Regions from separate parts of the Streptomyces sp. NPDC023481 genome, predicted to be linked through region 1. Evidence: riboswitches for the same ligand, from Rfam matches in the RefSeq annotation. Region 1 holds a riboswitch; the other holds the start of a gene.
The links. A riboswitch is a leader RNA that binds a small molecule or an ion and turns the genes downstream of it on or off. The one in region 1 is predicted to bind glycine.
Positions count from the first base shown of each region.

Region 2: linked by a shared signal. The riboswitch ahead of gcvP (aminomethyl-transferring glycine dehydrogenase) and the one ahead of gcvT (glycine cleavage system aminomethyltransferase GcvT) in region 1 are both predicted to bind glycine.

Region 1 is NZ_JBVHJE010000008.1:292,549-300,403, reverse strand. Features, by position in the region: gene glyA (serine hydroxymethyltransferase) at 1-874, opposite strand, end outside; gene gcvH (glycine cleavage system protein GcvH) at 889-1,266, opposite strand; gene gcvT (glycine cleavage system aminomethyltransferase GcvT) at 1,387-2,514, opposite strand; glycine riboswitch at 2,559-2,672, opposite strand; glycine riboswitch at 2,673-2,777, opposite strand; gene ACZ3ZD_RS18750 (AAA family ATPase) at 2,940-3,584, shown strand; gene ACZ3ZD_RS18745 (enhanced serine sensitivity protein SseB) at 3,651-4,442, shown strand; gene ACZ3ZD_RS18740 (enhanced serine sensitivity protein SseB C-terminal domain-containing protein) at 4,615-5,400, shown strand; gene ACZ3ZD_RS18735 (ABC transporter permease) at 5,709-6,707, shown strand; gene ACZ3ZD_RS18730 (ABC transporter substrate-binding protein) at 6,763-7,855, shown strand, end outside.
Region 2 is NZ_JBVHJE010000018.1:179,854-187,708, reverse strand. Features, by position in the region: gene ACZ3ZD_RS30520 (DUF881 domain-containing protein) at 1-90, shown strand, start outside; gene ACZ3ZD_RS30515 (FHA domain-containing protein) at 281-1,111, shown strand; gene ftsR (transcriptional regulator FtsR) at 1,155-1,892, shown strand; gene ACZ3ZD_RS30505 (bifunctional nuclease family protein) at 1,979-2,452, shown strand; gene ACZ3ZD_RS30500 (MerR family transcriptional regulator) at 2,722-3,408, shown strand; gene ACZ3ZD_RS30495 (DNA polymerase IV) at 3,477-4,994, shown strand; gene ACZ3ZD_RS30490 (PRC-barrel domain-containing protein) at 5,089-5,460, opposite strand; glycine riboswitch at 5,580-5,674, shown strand; gene gcvP (aminomethyl-transferring glycine dehydrogenase) at 5,849-7,855, shown strand, end outside.

The DNA of each region.
Region 1 (7,855 bases):
CCACCGTACGGCGCTGGCGCTCCTTGAACTCCTCCGACGCGGCGACCTTGAAGGAGACCGCCTTCGCCGCGATCACGTGCTCCAGGGGGCCGCCCTGGAAGCCCGGGAAGACGGCCGAGTTCAGCTTCTTCGCGAAGTCCTTGCCGCGCGCGAGGATGATGCCGCCGCGCGGGCCGCCGAGCGTCTTGTGGGTGGTGGAGGTGACCACGTCGGCGTAGGGCACCGGGTTCTGGTGCAGACCGGCCGCGACCAGGCCCGCGAAGTGCGCCATGTCGACCCACAGGTAGGCCTCGACCTCGTCGGCGATCCGGCGGAACTCGGCGAAGTCCAGCTGCCGCGGGTACGCCGACCAGCCGGCGATGATCACCTTCGGGCGGTGCTCCTTGGCGAGCCGCTCCACCTCGGCCATGTCGACCAGGCCGGTACCGGCGTCCACGTGGTAGGCGACCACGTCGAACTGCTTGCCGGAGAAGTTCAGCCGCATCCCGTGGGTCAGGTGGCCGCCGTGCGCGAGGTCCAGGCCGAGGATGGTGTCCCCGGGCTGGGCCAGCGCGAACAGGGCCGCCTGGTTGGCGGATGCGCCGGAGTGGGGCTGCACGTTGGCGTACTCGGCGCCGAACAGCTCCTTGACCCGGTCGATGGCGATCTGCTCGGCGACGTCGACGTGCTCGCAGCCGCCGTAGTAGCGGCGGCCCGGGTAGCCCTCGGCGTACTTGTTGGTCAGGACCGAGCCCTGGGCCTCCATCACCGCGAGCGGCGCGAAGTTCTCGGAGGCGATCATCTCCAGGGTCGACTGCTGGCGGTTCAGCTCGGCGTCGACCGCGGCGGCGATCTCCGGGTCCAGCTCGTGCAGGGACGTGTTCAGGACGGTCATACGGCTACGACTCCTCAGCCGGCGTTCTGGGCGGTGTACTCGTCGGCGGAGAGCAGGTCGCCCGGCTCCTCCGTGACGCGCACCTTGAACAGCCAGCCGCCCTCGAAGGGGGCCGAGTTCACCAGCGACGGGTCGTTGACGACGTCCTCGTTGACCTCGGTGATCTCACCGCTGACGGGCGAGTACAGGTCGGAGACCGACTTGGTCGACTCCAGCTCGCCGCAGGTCTCGCCCGCGGTCACCGTGGAGCCGACCTCGGGGAGCTGGGCGTAGACGACGTCGCCGAGCGCGTTGGCCGCGAACTCGGTGATGCCGACCGTCGACACGCCGTCCTCGGCGGGCGACAGCCACTCGTGCTCCTTGCTGTAGCGCAGCTGCTGGGGGTTGCTCATGGCCTGGATTCTCCTGTACGCGGGGAAGTGCTGATGCAGGGGGGAGTGCTGAGGACGCGCGTGAGCAGCGCCGATGTGCCCGATGTCACGTTCCGCAGGGGCTGTGGGGCTACGACGGTGTCACTTCTGGCGCTTGTAGAACGGCAGCGCCACGACCTGGTACGGCTCGTGGGTGCCCCGGATGTCCACGCCGACGCCCTCGGTGCCCGGCGCCGCGTGTGCCGCGTCGACGTAGGCCATGGCGATCGGCTTGCCCAGGGTGGGGGAGGGGGCGCCGGAGGTGACCTCGCCGATCACCGCGCCGCCGGCCACGACGGCGTATCCGGCGCGCGGCACCCGGCGGCCCTCGGCGACCAGGCCGACCAGCACCCGTGGCGGGTTCTCCTGGGCCCGGGCGGCCGCCTCGGCGAGCGCCTCGCGGCCCACGAAGTCGCCGTCCTTCTCGAACTTCACCACCCGGCCGAGCCCGGCGTCGAAGGGGGTCAGCTCGCGGGTCAGCTCGTGCCCGTACAGCGGCATGCCCGCCTCGAGGCGCAGGGTGTCCCGGCAGGACAGCCCGCACGGGACCAGTCCGGCGCCCTCGCCGGCCTTGGTCAGCGCCTGCCACAGCTCGACGGCGTGCTCCGGCTTCACGAACAGCTCGAAGCCGTCCTCGCCGGTGTAGCCGGTGCGGGCGATCAGCGCGGGGACGCCGGCGACGGTGCCGGGCAGCCCGGCGTAGTACTTCAGGCCGTCCAGGTCGGCGTCGGTGAGCGACTTGAGGATGCCGGGGGACTGCGGGCCCTGCACGGCGAGCAGCGCGTACGCGTCCCGGTCGTCGCGGACCTCGGCGTCGAAACCGGCCGCCCGCTCGGTGAGCGCGTCCAGCACCACCTGGGCGTTGGAGGCGTTGGCCACCACCATGTACTCGGTCTCGGCCAGGCGGTAGACGATCAGGTCGTCCAGGATGCCGCCGTCGGCCTGGCAGATCATGGTGTAGCGGGCGCGGCCGACACCGACGGAGGCGATGTTGCCGACCAGGGCGTGGTTCAGCAGGGCGGCGGCCCCGGTTCCGGTGACGGTGATCTCGCCCATGTGGGAGAGGTCGAACAGTCCGGCCCGGGTGCGCACGGCGAGGTGCTCGTCGCGCTCGGAGCCGTAGCGCAGGGGCATGTCCCAGCCGGCGAAGTCGGTCATCGTCGCACCGAGGGAACGATGCACGGCGTCGAGTGCGGTGTGGCGCAGCTCGGTGGGTTCGGTACTGCTCATCGGTCGGTCGTCTCCCAGGGCAACAGGGATGGGGCGAGGAACGTTCCTCCCCATCTGTCATCGGAACCTGAGAGGTTCGCCACGACCGCCCACAGGGACGATCACGGTTTGCACCTTGGGTGGGGCCACTGGCGCAGCGGCCCGCTTTTCAGATGTGCCTCGCCCGCGCGGTAACGGGGCCTGAGAGATTCAAGGGAGGGACTTGCTCCTTCGGCGCCCCAGCGGCACAGACGTACGGCTGGGAACTCTCCCGCGCGGATTCAAACGGCCGGTATGCAGTTGGCGGCCACATCATTGCACGGCGAGCCGGCTTTTGTAACCGACCTGTGGCACGGCCCGGACCCCTCCATCACCCATGCTCATTACTCTCTCTTTACGCAAGGCGGGAAGGGATATTACCGGGCCGGCAGGGGAGGAAGATCACGGTGAACAGGACCCCGGTGTGCGCAACCGTCACCACCGGCATCGCGGTGCCGAGCCCTCGTCCCGACCCGGCCCCGGTCGTCCGCGACCTGCGCGACCGGGCCGGCCGCAGCCCGCACGCCCTGCTCTTCGGCCCCCGCGACCTGGTGGTGGTCACCGGGCTGCCCGGCAGCGGCAAGTCCACCCTGATGCACCGCGCGGTCACCGGCCACCGCATCGACTCCCAGGACGCCCGTGACCGCTGGGCGGCCCGCCTCCCCGGCCGCCTGCCCTACGCGCTGTACCGCCCCCTGGTCCGCCTCGCCCACTACGCCGCCCTGCGCCGCGCCCTGCGCACCGGCGAGGGAGTCGTCGTGCACGACTGCGGCACCCAGGCGTGGGTGCGCGCCTGGCTGGCCCGCGAGGCCCGGCGCCGGGGCGGCACCCTGCACCTGCTCCTGCTGGATGTCAGCCCCGGCACGGCCCGGCGGGGCCAGCGCGAGCGCGGCCGGGGCGTGTCCCGTTACGCCTTCCGCCGGCACCGGCGTACCATCGCCCGGCTGCTGAGCGCCGTGGAGAAGGGCGAGCTGCCCGCCGGCTGCGGCGCGGCGGTGCTGCTGGACCGGGACGCGGCGGACGTGCTCAGGCGCGTGGGCTTCGCTCGGTGAGGGACTGTCACAGCCACCCGCTAGCCTTCAAGGTCACAGCAGTGGTTCCCAGCAGGCGGTAGGCACATGGACTTCCCGGCGGACCTTCCCGCGGACTTCCCCCCACAGGCGCACCCCCAGCCGCACGGCGGCTGGCCCGGCAACGAGCTGGAGGAGGTGCTGTCGGCGTCCCTGGGCGTCCCCGCGGCGGGCGGCCGGATCATCGAGGTCCTCGGCCGCAGCTTCCTGTGGATACCGCTGCCCAACGGCGGGGGCCCGCACAGCGGCCCGCTGGACCTGCCGACCCTGGACCTCGAGGGGCAGACGTACGTCCCGGTGTTCAGCTCCGAGGAGCAGCTGCGTCAGGCCGCCGGCGCCCACATGTCGTACACCATCGCCCCCGCCGTCGAGTTCGCCCGCGGCCTGCCCCCGCAGGCGGGCATCGCGGTGAACCCGGGCGGTGTGGTCGGGGTCCCGCTGCCCCCCGAGGCCGTGGCCGAGCTGTGCCGGGCCGGCCGCACCCCGCTGGACGGCCCGAACACCGGCGGCCGGGTCCGGCTCTTCGAGCCCGACTGGCAGGACGACCCGGTCGACTTCCTCTCCGCCGCCTCCGCCGAGTTCGCCGACACCGGTGTGGTGCTCACCGCCCGCCGCTGCCTGGCCGCCATCGAGACGGCCGAACCGGTCATGTTCGTCGGTGTCGAACTCACCCGGTGGGAGGGCGACCTGCGCACCCAGCCCCTGGACGCCCTCGGCCGGGCGCTGGGCAGGGTCCCGGTCGGGTGGCCGGTCAACCTGGTCCTCATGGACGTGGCCGACGACCCGGTCTCCGACTGGCTGCGGGCGAACGTCCGGCCCTTCTACGAGTACGGCCACTGAACGGCCGGCCGAGGGGCGCGGGGAACCGCGCGAGAACCCACCGGGAACCCGCGCCCGCGTACGCACACGATGCCCCGGGCTCCGGGGCGCTTAAGCTGTGTCCGAACGCGGGGTAAGAAGCGAAGGGGCGGTAAGACAGGTGAGCGCGAGCCCAAGCGGCAGCGTCGAGCACATGCTGCGCCAGGTCACGCCCGGACGCTACGACGCCTACGAGGCCCTGCTCCGCGCCCTCGCCACCCCCTCCTCCGGTCAGGTCTGGATGCTCCTGTGGCACGGCCAGGCCGGCTCCCCGGACGCCCAGTACGGGAACATGGAGGTCGACGGCTGCCACTACGCCCCCTGCGTCACCTCCGCCCAGGAGCTGTCCGCCAGCGGCTGGAACCGGGCGTACGAGGTCGTCGACGGCCTGGACGTGGCCCGCACCCTCTACCCCGACCACTACGGCCTCTGGCTCAACCCGCACGCCCCGGGCGGTGGCGTCGGCATCCCCTGGCTCGACCTGCGCCGCATCGCCACCGGCCTGGACCGCCAGCCCGCCGGCCCGCTGCGGCTGGCCGAACCCGGCATCGAGATCCCCCAGTTCTACGCCCTGCTGGCGCAGAACGCGCACCGCACCCCCGCGCTCCGCTCGCTGCGCCGCGCCTGGGTGCAGCCCGCGCTCGGGGCGCCGTACCTCGCCATCGGCCTGGACGTGTACGACACCTCGCCGGCCGCGGTGGACTCGGTGCGCGCGATGATGCAGCAGTCCATCGGAGCGGTCCCGGAGGGGCTGCCGGTGTCGACGGTCGCGATGAGCGACGACTACGACCCGGTGGTGATGTGGATGCGGGTCAACGCCCGCCCGTTCTACGACCGCGAGGCCCACGTGCCCGCGCCGCAGCCCCAACTCCACGCGCCGGTCCCGCCGCAGGCCCCGGCCGGCGGGTACGGCTACCCGCCGGTGCACGGCGGCTACTGAGCCGTGACGGACCGCCCGCTTCTGCGCGCGTAGACAACGCCTGGTCGTCCGGAACCGCACCGATATCGGCCTTCTGTCCCAACTGGCACACGTCCGGGAGCCGTTACCCACTGTTCGGATAACGGAATCCCCCGGACTGCATCACGGTTGCGCATACTTTCGCCGTCAGCTCTGGCGGGTGATCACGACCACGCTGAAGACTCCCGACTCAGACATGAGGCCGAGACCTCGTGTCGATGGCAAGTCGACAAAGCCGCAATCCGCGGCAGGCGCAGGCCGGTCACCACCGGCGAGAGGGGTCGCTCACCGTGACCGCACCGATCGAGACCACCGGGGCGGCAGCCGAGGCACAGCCCGAGGCTGTGCTGGCGGGTGCCGGTAAGGGGCAGATCGAGGGTCGTTCCCTGGGCCAGATCGCCTGGACCCGGTTCAAGAAGGACAAGGTGGCCGTCGCGGGCGGTGTCATCGTCATCCTGCTGATCCTCCTCGCGATCCTCTCGCGCCCCCTCCAGGCCGCCCTCGGGCTCGACCCCAACGACTTCCACCAGGACCTGATCAGCCCGGACACCTCGCTGCCCAAGGGCAGTTGGGGTGGCGTGAGCCTCGACCACCCGCTCGGCGTGGACCCGAAGTTCGGCCGGGACATCGCCACCCGCATCCTGGAGGGCTCCTGGGTGTCGCTGGTGGTCGCCTTCGGCGCCACCATCCTGTCCAACGTGATCGGCGCCGTCATGGGCGTCATCGCGGGCTACTACGGCGGGCGCGTCGACTCGGTCATCAGCCGGCTGATGGACACCTTCCTCGCCTTCCCCCTCCTGCTGTTCGCCATCTCCATCTCCGCCACGCTCCAGGGCGGCGCCTTCGGCCTGTCCGGCCTGCCGCTCCACCTGTGCGTGCTGATCTTCGTCATCGGCTTCTTCAACTGGCCCTACCTGGGCCGGATCGTGCGCGGCCAGACCCTCGCCCTGCGCGAGCGCGAGTTCGTCGACGCCTCCCGGGGCATGGGCGCCAAGGCCCCGTACATCCTGTTCCGGGAGCTGATGCCGAACCTGGTCGGCCCGATCATCGTCTACTCGACGCTGCTCATCCCGACCAACATCCTCTTCGAGGCGTCCCTGAGCTTCCTCGGCGTCGGCATCCAGCCCCCGCAGGCGTCCTGGGGCGGCATGCTCCGCGAGGCCGTCGACTTCTACCAGGTCGATCCCATGTTCATGATCGTCCCTGGTGTCGCCATCTTCGTGACCGTCCTGGCCTTCAACCTGCTCGGCGACGGTCTCCGCGATGCTCTCGACCCGCGCAGTCGCTGACGCCTGCCGCAGAGAGCCCGAAAAGTTTCCAACAATGGAGGGGAAAGCGCCCATCATGCGAAGGTCAGCGCTGGCCGCGATCGCGGCCATCGGCTCCGCCAGTCTGCTCGTTGCAGGCTGCAGCAAGGCCGATGACAACAAGAACGAGAACGGGACCAAGTCGGCCGGGGCCAACGCCGCGACCAAGGGCGTCGTCAACGTGTCGGACAAGAAGGGCGGCACGGTCACCTACGAGCTGTCCGACGTCCCGGACTCGCTCGACCCCGGCAACACGTACTACGCGTACATGTACAACCTCAGCCGGCTGTGGGCCCGCCCGCTGATGACCTTCAAGCCCGGCCCCGGCGAGGAGGGCAACACCCTCGTCCCCGACCTCGCGGCGAGCAAGGGCGTCCCGAGCGACGGCGGCAAGACCTGGACGTACAAGCTGCGTTCGGGCCTGAAGTACGACGACGGCACGCCGATCACCTCGAAGGACGTCAAGTACGCCGTCGAGCGCTCCAACTTCGCGCGTGACGTGCTCTCCCTCGGCCCGAACTACTTCCAGCAGTTCCTGGCCGGCGGCGACAAGTACAAGGGCCCGTACAAGGACAAGAGCGACAAGGGCCTGTCCTCCATCCAGACGCCGGACGACCAGACGATCGTCTTCCACCTGAAGCAGGCCTTCCAGGAGTTCGACTACCTGGTCGCCGCCCCGCAGACGGCCCCGGTGCCCAAGGCGAAGGACACCGGCATCGACTACATCAAGCACATCGTCTCCTCCGGCTCGTACAAGTTCCAGAGCTACCAGGAGGGCCAGCAGGCCGTCCTCGTCCGCAACGAGAACTGGGACCCGAAGACGGACCCGCTGCGCAAGCAGCTGCCGGACAAGATCGTCGTCAAGCTGAAGGTCAACCCGGAGACGATCGACAAGGACGTCCAGGCGGGCAACGCGATCGACCTCGGCGGCACGGGTGTCCAGGCCGCCACGCAGGCCCAGGTCGTCACCGACCCGTCGAAGAAGGCCAACACGGACAACACCTACGGTGGCCGTCTGGTCTTCCTCGCGATCAACACCACGGTCGCGCCGTTCGACAAGCTCGAGTGCCGCAAGGCCGTCCAGTACGCCGTCGACAAGGTCTCGGTGCAGACCGCCGAGGGCGGCCCGA
Region 2 (7,855 bases), on a different contig from region 1:
ACGGTGACCGTCGAGCGGTCGGACAAGATCGTTGTGGATGCCTTGCGACAGGCGAAGCGGCCTGACTACGCTCGGTCGTCCTCCCAGTGAACCGGTGGTGCATGGGGGGCGTCGCGCAGGGGCATGAGGTTGCGGGGGGTCGGCGCATCGAAGGGGTGGTGCGTGGTGGAAACTGTCTGGTGGTTACGGACGTTGTGAGAATGTCCGGCTCGGCCGGTGTAGGCAATCAGGGTTCGTCCTGCCCCACGGGCGGGTCTGTTTCGGTCAAGGGGAATCGCCCGTGAAGTTGTTTGCGAAGTTGTTCGGCAAGAGCGCGCGAGAGGGCCGCGACAACGCGACCGCTCGTCATCGCGCACAGCCTGACGCGGAGGGCCAGCGCCCGCTGTTCCGGGACCAGGTCGCTGGTCCGGGCGGTGACATTTCCGGTGGTCAGGGCGCGGCGTCTGTTGACCCTGCCCAGTCCGGCGGCATAGGTTTCGGGCAACCGTCAACCTCAGGTACGGGTGGAGGGTTTGCCTCCGGACCGTACGCGTCCAACGCCCCGGCGGGGCAGCCGCGGCAGGAGGATCCGTCGATGTCGGTCCTGGTGTGTACGAGGTGCGGTAACCGGAATGCGGAGAACGCCCGGTTCTGCTCCAACTGCGGGGCGCCGCTGCGTCCCGGGGTGGCGCCCGAGCGGGCTTCCGAGACGACGTCCACCATCTCGATCTCCGGCCTGGAGGCGTACGACTCCGAGGTGACCGGCCAGTCGCCGCTGCCGACGCTCTCCCCGGAGGCGCAGGCCGCGGTGGACGCGCTGCCGATGGGCTCGGCGCTGCTGGTGGTGCGCCGCGGCCCGAACTCGGGCAGCCGCTTCCTGCTGGACAGCGACCTGACCACGGCCGGCCGCCATCCGCAGAGCGACATCTTCCTGGACGACGTGACGGTCTCCCGGCGGCACGTGGAGTTCCGGCGCTCCCTCGACGGCTCCTTCACGGTGGCCGACGTGGGCAGTCTGAACGGCACGTACGTCAACCGCGAGCGCATCGACCAGGTCGCTCTGGCCAACGGTGACGAGGTGCAGATCGGCAAGTACCGGCTGGTGTTCTACGCGAGTCGGCAGGGCATCTGACCGCCCCCGGACCGATGTCCGGGGGGACCCCCAGGGAAGGTCCATGCTTCAAACACCGAGCGGCGGTGCCGGAAGCGGTACCGCCGCCAGGGACAGTGGCCTGATGAGCATCGGCACGGTGCTGAACGTGCTGCGCGACGAGTTCCCCGAAGTCACCATCTCCAAGATCCGCTTCCTGGAGTCGGAGGGGCTCATCGAACCGCAGCGGACCCCGTCGGGGTACCGCAAGTTCAGCGCCGCGGACGTCGAGCGCCTCGGGCACGTCCTGCGGATGCAGCGGGACCACTACCTGCCGCTCAAGGTGATCAGGGAGCATCTGGACGCCATGGCGCGGGGTGAGGCCGTCCCGCTGCCCCTGGTGGGGCGCCAGCGCACCCCGGACGACGTGCCGGTGCCGGCGGAAGCGCGCACGGTGACCAGGATCGGCCGGGCCCAGCTGCTGGCCGCGGCGGACATCGGCGAGGACGAACTGCGCGAGTGGGAGTCCTACGGGCTGCTCACTCCCCTGGAGGACGGGGCGTACGACGCCGAGGCCGTGACCGTGGCCTCGCTCATCGCCGAGCTGGGCCGGTTCGGGATCGAGCCACGCCACCTCCGGGTGATGAAGGCCGCCGCGGACCGGGAGGCGGGGCTGGTCGACCAGGTGATGGCCCCGCTCAAGCGCCACCGCAACCCGCAGACCAGGGCCCACGCCGAGGCCCGTACGAAGGAGCTGGCGGCCCTCGCGGTGAGGCTGCACGCGGCGCTGGTGCAGACCGCTCTGGGAGTGCGGCTGCCCTGACCCGGCGGGCCCGCGGGACGGCCGGATCGGGCACCTGTTCCCGGCCCGACTACCCAAACGTCCCGGGCACGGCCTAGGGTTGCTGTGTGAACGAGCTCGATGTCGTAGGTGTCCGGGTCGAAATGCCCTCCAACCAGCCGATCGTGCTCCTGCGCGAAGTGGGGGGCGACCGCTACCTCCCCATCTGGATCGGGCCGGGGGAGGCGACGGCGATCGCCTTCGCCCAGCAGGGCATGGCCCCCGCGCGCCCGCTGACCCACGACCTGTTCAAGGACGTGCTGGAGGCCGTCGGCCAGGAGCTGACCGAGGTGCGCATCACCGATCTGCGGGAAGGGGTCTTCTACGCGGAGCTGGTGTTCGCCAGCGGGGTCGAGGTCAGCGCCCGCCCCTCCGATGCCATAGCGCTGGCCTTGCGCACCGGAACGCCGATCTACGGCAGCGACACGGTGCTGGACGACGCGGGTATCGCCATTCCGGACGAGCAGGAGGACGAGGTGGAGAAGTTCCGCGAGTTCCTCGACCAGATCTCGCCCGAGGACTTCGGCACCAGCAGCCAGTGAGCGGCGGGGGCGGGTCCGCCGAACCTGCCGGGTCCTGTTTCTCGGGGCGGACGGAGGCGCCGCGCGGCTGGTCGCCCCGGCATTTGCCTGCGGCCAGTGAGAGCGTCCTACGGCCCGCCGCGAGCGCATTCGGCTAGCCTTTCCCCGCGGTGGGACACGGGAAACCACTCCTAGGGTGATTATCACTCGGCGTGCCGAGTGTGGCGATCGTTGACGCACCCCTGGTGACTGCCTACCGTCGAGAAGGCAGGTCAAGGACGGAGGTCGGCGTGAGAACCAGCGGCGACGGTACGGCTGGGGGTGCCCCCGGACGCAGTTTCGGGGAGAGCGGTCCGTACGCGCCCCCGAGCCCGCGACTTCGCTCAGATGGGGGACACCCCCGTCCGGGCAGCGTGGTGGATCACGCTCCGCAGCTGCCGACGGCGGTGCCGAACGGTGGAGGGGTGGCGGCCATGACGTCCGAGCAGCAGATCGGCTACCGGGGGCCCACGGCGTGCGCGGCGGCCGGTATCACCTACCGGCAGCTCGACTACTGGGCGCGTACCGGTCTGGTCGAGCCCAGCGTGCGGCCCGCCTACGGGTCGGGCACCCAGCGGCTGTACAGCTTCCGGGACGTCGTCGTCCTGAAGATCGTAAAGCGGTTCCTGGACACCGGGGTGTCGCTGCAGAACATCCGTACGGCCGTCCAGCACCTCAGGGAACGCGGTTTCCGTGACCTGGAGCGGATGACCCTGATGAGCGACGGTGCCACGGTGTACGAGTGCACCTCGCCGGACGAGGTCCACGCCCTGCTCCAGGGCGGTCAGGGCATCTTCGGGATCGCCGTCGGCGTGGTGTGGCGTGACGTGGAAAGCGCCCTCTCCCAGCTGCACGGTGAGCGCATCGACACCGGCGAGACGCTCCTCGGGCACAACCCCGGGGACGAGCTGGCGCGGCGCCGCAACCGGGCGGTCTGACCGCCGGAACCTCACCGGGGCGCTCCGGCACCACCGCATTGTCAGTGGCATGGTGCAGCATCGGAGATGTGAGAAACGCGCCCACGATCCTGCATCTCGACATGGATGCCTTCTTCGCCTCGGTGGAGCAGGCTTCCAAGCCGAGCCTGCGCGGGAAGGCGGTCGTCGTGGGCGGGCTCGGACCGCGTGGGGTGGTGGCCACCGCGTCGTACGAGGCACGTGTGTTCGGGGTCCACTCGGCGATGCCCATGGCCCAGGCGCGCCGGCTGGCGCCCAACGCCGCCTATCTGGTGCCGCGCTTCGGTCTGTACCGAGCGGTCAGCGAGCAGGTGATGGCGCTGCTGCGGGAGCTGTCACCGCTGGTGGAGCCGCTGAGCCTGGACGAGGCGTTCGTGGACCTGGAGGCCGGGGGAGCGGCCTGGGACGAGGAGTCGGCGCGGCGGGCCGGGGAGACGCTGCGCAAGGACATCCGGGCGGTCACCGGGCTCACCGGTTCGGTGGGACTCGCCGCCTCGAAAATGCTGGCGAAGATCGCGTCCGAGCAGGCCAAGCCGGACGGTCTGGTGCTGATAGAGCCGGGCACCGAGCGGGCGATGCTGGGGCCGCTGTCGGTGCGGACCCTGCCGGGGGTGGGGCCCGCCACCGGGGATCATCTGCGCCGGGCCGGGATCAGTACGGTGCAGGAGCTGGCCGAGGCCGGTGAGGACGAGCTGGTCCGGCTGCTCGGCAAGGCGCACGGGCACGCGCTGTACGCGATGGCCCAGGCCCGGGACGAGCGGCCCGTGGTGGCCGAGCGGGAGACGAAGTCGGTGTCGGTGGAGGACACCTACGACGTGGACATCCACGACCGGCTGCGGGTCGGCCTGGAGGTGCAGCGGCTGGCCGACCGGTGCGTGCGGCGGCTGCGCGAGGCGGGGCTGTCGGGGCGGACCATCGTGCTGAAGGTACGACGGTACGACTTCTCCACGCTGACCCGCTCCGAGACGCTCCGGGGGCCGACGGACGATCCCGCGGTCATCCGGGAGGCGGCCGCGCGGCTGCTGGACTCCGTGGACACCACGGGTGGGGTGCGGCTGCTCGGGGTGGGGGTGTCCGGGCTCGCCGACTACACGCAGGAGGACCTGTTCGCGCAGGCGATGCCCTCGCGGGAGGTGGCGGAGGTGCCGGAGGAGCCCGCGGCCGAGGGCGTCGTGGAGCGGCCCGAGCCGGTGGAACGGCACTGGCGCGCCGGACAGGACGTGCGGCACGCGGAGTACGGGCCGGGGTGGGTGCAGGGCAGTGGGCTGGGCCGGGTGACGGTGCGGTTCGAGACGCCGCTGTCCCTGCCGGGGCGTGTGCGGACGTTCTTCGTCGCGGACCCCGCGCTGGAGGAGTCCGAGCCGCTGCCGCTGGTCCCGACCCGCCCCCCTCCCCAGGCTCCGCCCCGCCCCCCGGCCCCGCAGGAGAGCCGGTCCGAGGAGCCCTTGGGCGGGACCGGGGGTTCGCACACGGGTCTGGGCTCGGAGGAGCGCCTGGGCGGTCACTCGGAGGGGGAGCGGGCCGTGGATGCGGGCCGGGTCCAGGGGGTGGGGCAGGACGCGGGGTAGGGCGAATCGCCGCGGGCCAGGCGTACAGGCCAGGCGTACAGGCCGGGCGGCGAGTGGAGGGCCGGTCGAGAGGGAGGCGTGGGGCGGGGTGGGGTCAGGGGTTCTCCGGGCCGGCCAGTTTGCCGAAGGTGTGGTCCGGGACCGTGGGGGGTGGGCCTGCGTCGAGGCCGTAGTGGTGGTAGAGCTGGAGTTCCTGGGCGGGGGAGAGGTGGCGGCCCACGCCGAAGTCGGGGGCGTCCTTGATCAGGGCGCGGTCGAAGGGGACGTGGAGGGAGCCGTCGACGAGTTCGCTGGGCTCCAGGGGGACGAACGCGTCCCGGGAGAAGAGGCCGGTTCGTATGGCGGCCCACTCGGGTACGCCGGTGGCGTCGTCCAGGTACACCTCGTCGATGGTGCCGATCTTGGTGCCATTGCGGTCGAACGCCTTGCGGCCGATCAGGTTGCGCGGATCGATGTCGGTCTGCACGGTCCCTCTCCCTCCACGTGGTCGCAACTCATCCGTAAGCACTACAAAAGAGCACATTCACCGAGGCGGCCACTCGAAGGCCCCGGCGTTGACCTCGCTGGTAGGCTGACAGCGGCTGCTGACCCCGTGCGGGAGAGTCCTCCGACCACCTCGGAGGCGCCGAAGGAGCAAATCCTCCCCGGAATCTCTCAGGCCCACGTACCGCACGGACGAGGTCACTCTGGAAAGCAGGGCGGGTGTCGACGGCTCCCGCCCTCACCGACGGTGAAAGCCGGCGCCCGCGGGTCGCCGGTGAAGCTCTCAGGTTGAGATGACAGAGGGGGAGGCCGTCGGGGTATCCGTACCGGGGTGCCCCTCGAAGGTCGCGTCAGACCAGGAGGCCTCCGCAATGACCGTCCATCGCACTCCGCTCTCCGAGCTCGAAGCCGGCATCCCGTTCGAGCAGCGCCACATCGGGCCCGACCAGGAGGCGCGGGCCAAGATGCTCGCGCAGGTCGGATACGGCTCGCTCGACGAGCTGACCGCCGCCGCGGTCCCGGATGTGATCAAGAACGCCGATGCCCTGGACCTGCCGGGCGCCCGCACGGAGGCCGAGGTGCTCGCCGAGCTGCGTTCGCTCGCCGACCGCAACCAGGTGCTGGGCTCCATGATCGGGCTCGGCTACTACGGCACGTTCACCCCGCCCGTCATCCTGCGCAACGTCATGGAGAACCCGGCCTGGTACACGGCCTACACGCCGTACCAGCCGGAGATCTCCCAGGGGCGACTCGAGGCCCTGCTGAACTTCCAGACCATGGTCGCCGACCTCGCCGGTCTGCCCACCTCCGGCGCCTCCCTGCTGGACGAGGGCACGGCCGCGGCCGAGGCCATGGCGCTGTCCCGGCGGATGGGCAGGAACAAGAAGGGCCTGTTCCTGGTCGACGCGGACACGCTGCCGCAGACCATCGCCGTGATCGAGACCCGTGCCGAGCCGACCGGCGTCGAGGTGGTCGTCGCCGACCTCGGCGACGGCATCCCGGCGGAGATCGCCGAGCGCGAGATCAACGGCGTGCTGATCCAGTACCCGGGCGCCTCCGGTGCCGTACGCGACATCAAGCCGGTCATCGACCAGGCCCACGAGCTGGGTGCCCTCGTCACCGTCGCCGCCGACCTGCTGGCGCTCACCCTGCTCACCTCGCCGGGTGAGCTCGGCGCGGACATCGCCGTCGGCACCACCCAGCGCTTCGGTGTGCCGATGGGCTTCGGCGGACCCCACGCCGGCTACATGGCCGTACACGAGAAGTTCGCCCGCAGCCTGCCCGGGCGGCTGGTGGGTGTCTCCGTGGACGCCGACGGGAACAGGGCCTACCGGCTCGCCCTGCAGACCCGTGAGCAGCACATCCGCCGCGAGAAGGCCACCAGCAACATCTGCACCGCGCAGGTGCTGCTCGCCGTGATGGCCGGCATGTACGCCGTCTACCACGGCCCGGACGGGCTCAGGACCATCGCCCGGCGCACCCACCGGTACGCCACGATCCTCGCCGAGGGGCTGAAGGCCGGCGGCGTGGAGATCGTCCACGGCGCCTACTTCGACACCGTCACCGCGCGTGTGCCCGGCAGGGCCGCCGAGGTCGTCGCCGCCGCGCGGGCCAACGGGGTCAACCTGCGGCTGGTCGACGCCGACCACGTCTCGGCCGCCTGCGACGAGACCACCGGCCGGGCCCAGCTGGCGGCCGTCTTCGCCGCCTTCGGTGTCGAGGGGAACATCGAGGCGCTGGACGCGAGCGCCGAGGACACCCTGCCCGAGGCGCTGCTGCGCACCGACGCCTACCTGACCCACCCGGTCTTCCACCAGCACCGCTCCGAAACGGCCATGCTGCGCTACCTGCGCAAGCTGGCCGACCGTGACTACGCGCTCGACCGCGGCATGATCCCGCTGGGCTCCTGCACCATGAAGCTCAACGCGACCACGGAGATGGAGCCGGTCACCTGGCCCGAGTTCGGGCAGCTGCACCCGTTCGCGCCCGCCGAGCAGGCGCAGGGCTACCTCACGCTCATCCGCGAGCTGGAAGAGCGTCTCGCCGAGGTCACCGGCTACGACAAGGTCTCGCTCCAGCCCAACGCCGGTTCGCAGGGCGAGCTGGCCGGCCTGCTCGCCGTACGCGGCTACCACCGGGCCAACGGCGACGAGCAGCGCACCGTCTGCCTCATCCCGTCCTCCGCGCACGGCACCAACGCGGCCAGCGCCGTGATGGCCGGCATGAAGGTCGTCGTCGTGAAGACCGCCGAGGACGGCGAGATCGACGTCGAGGACCTGAGGGCGAAGATCGAGCAGTACCGCGACGAGCTGTCGGTGCTGATGATCACCTACCCGTCGACGCACGGCGTGTTCGAGGAGCACGTCGCCGACATCTGC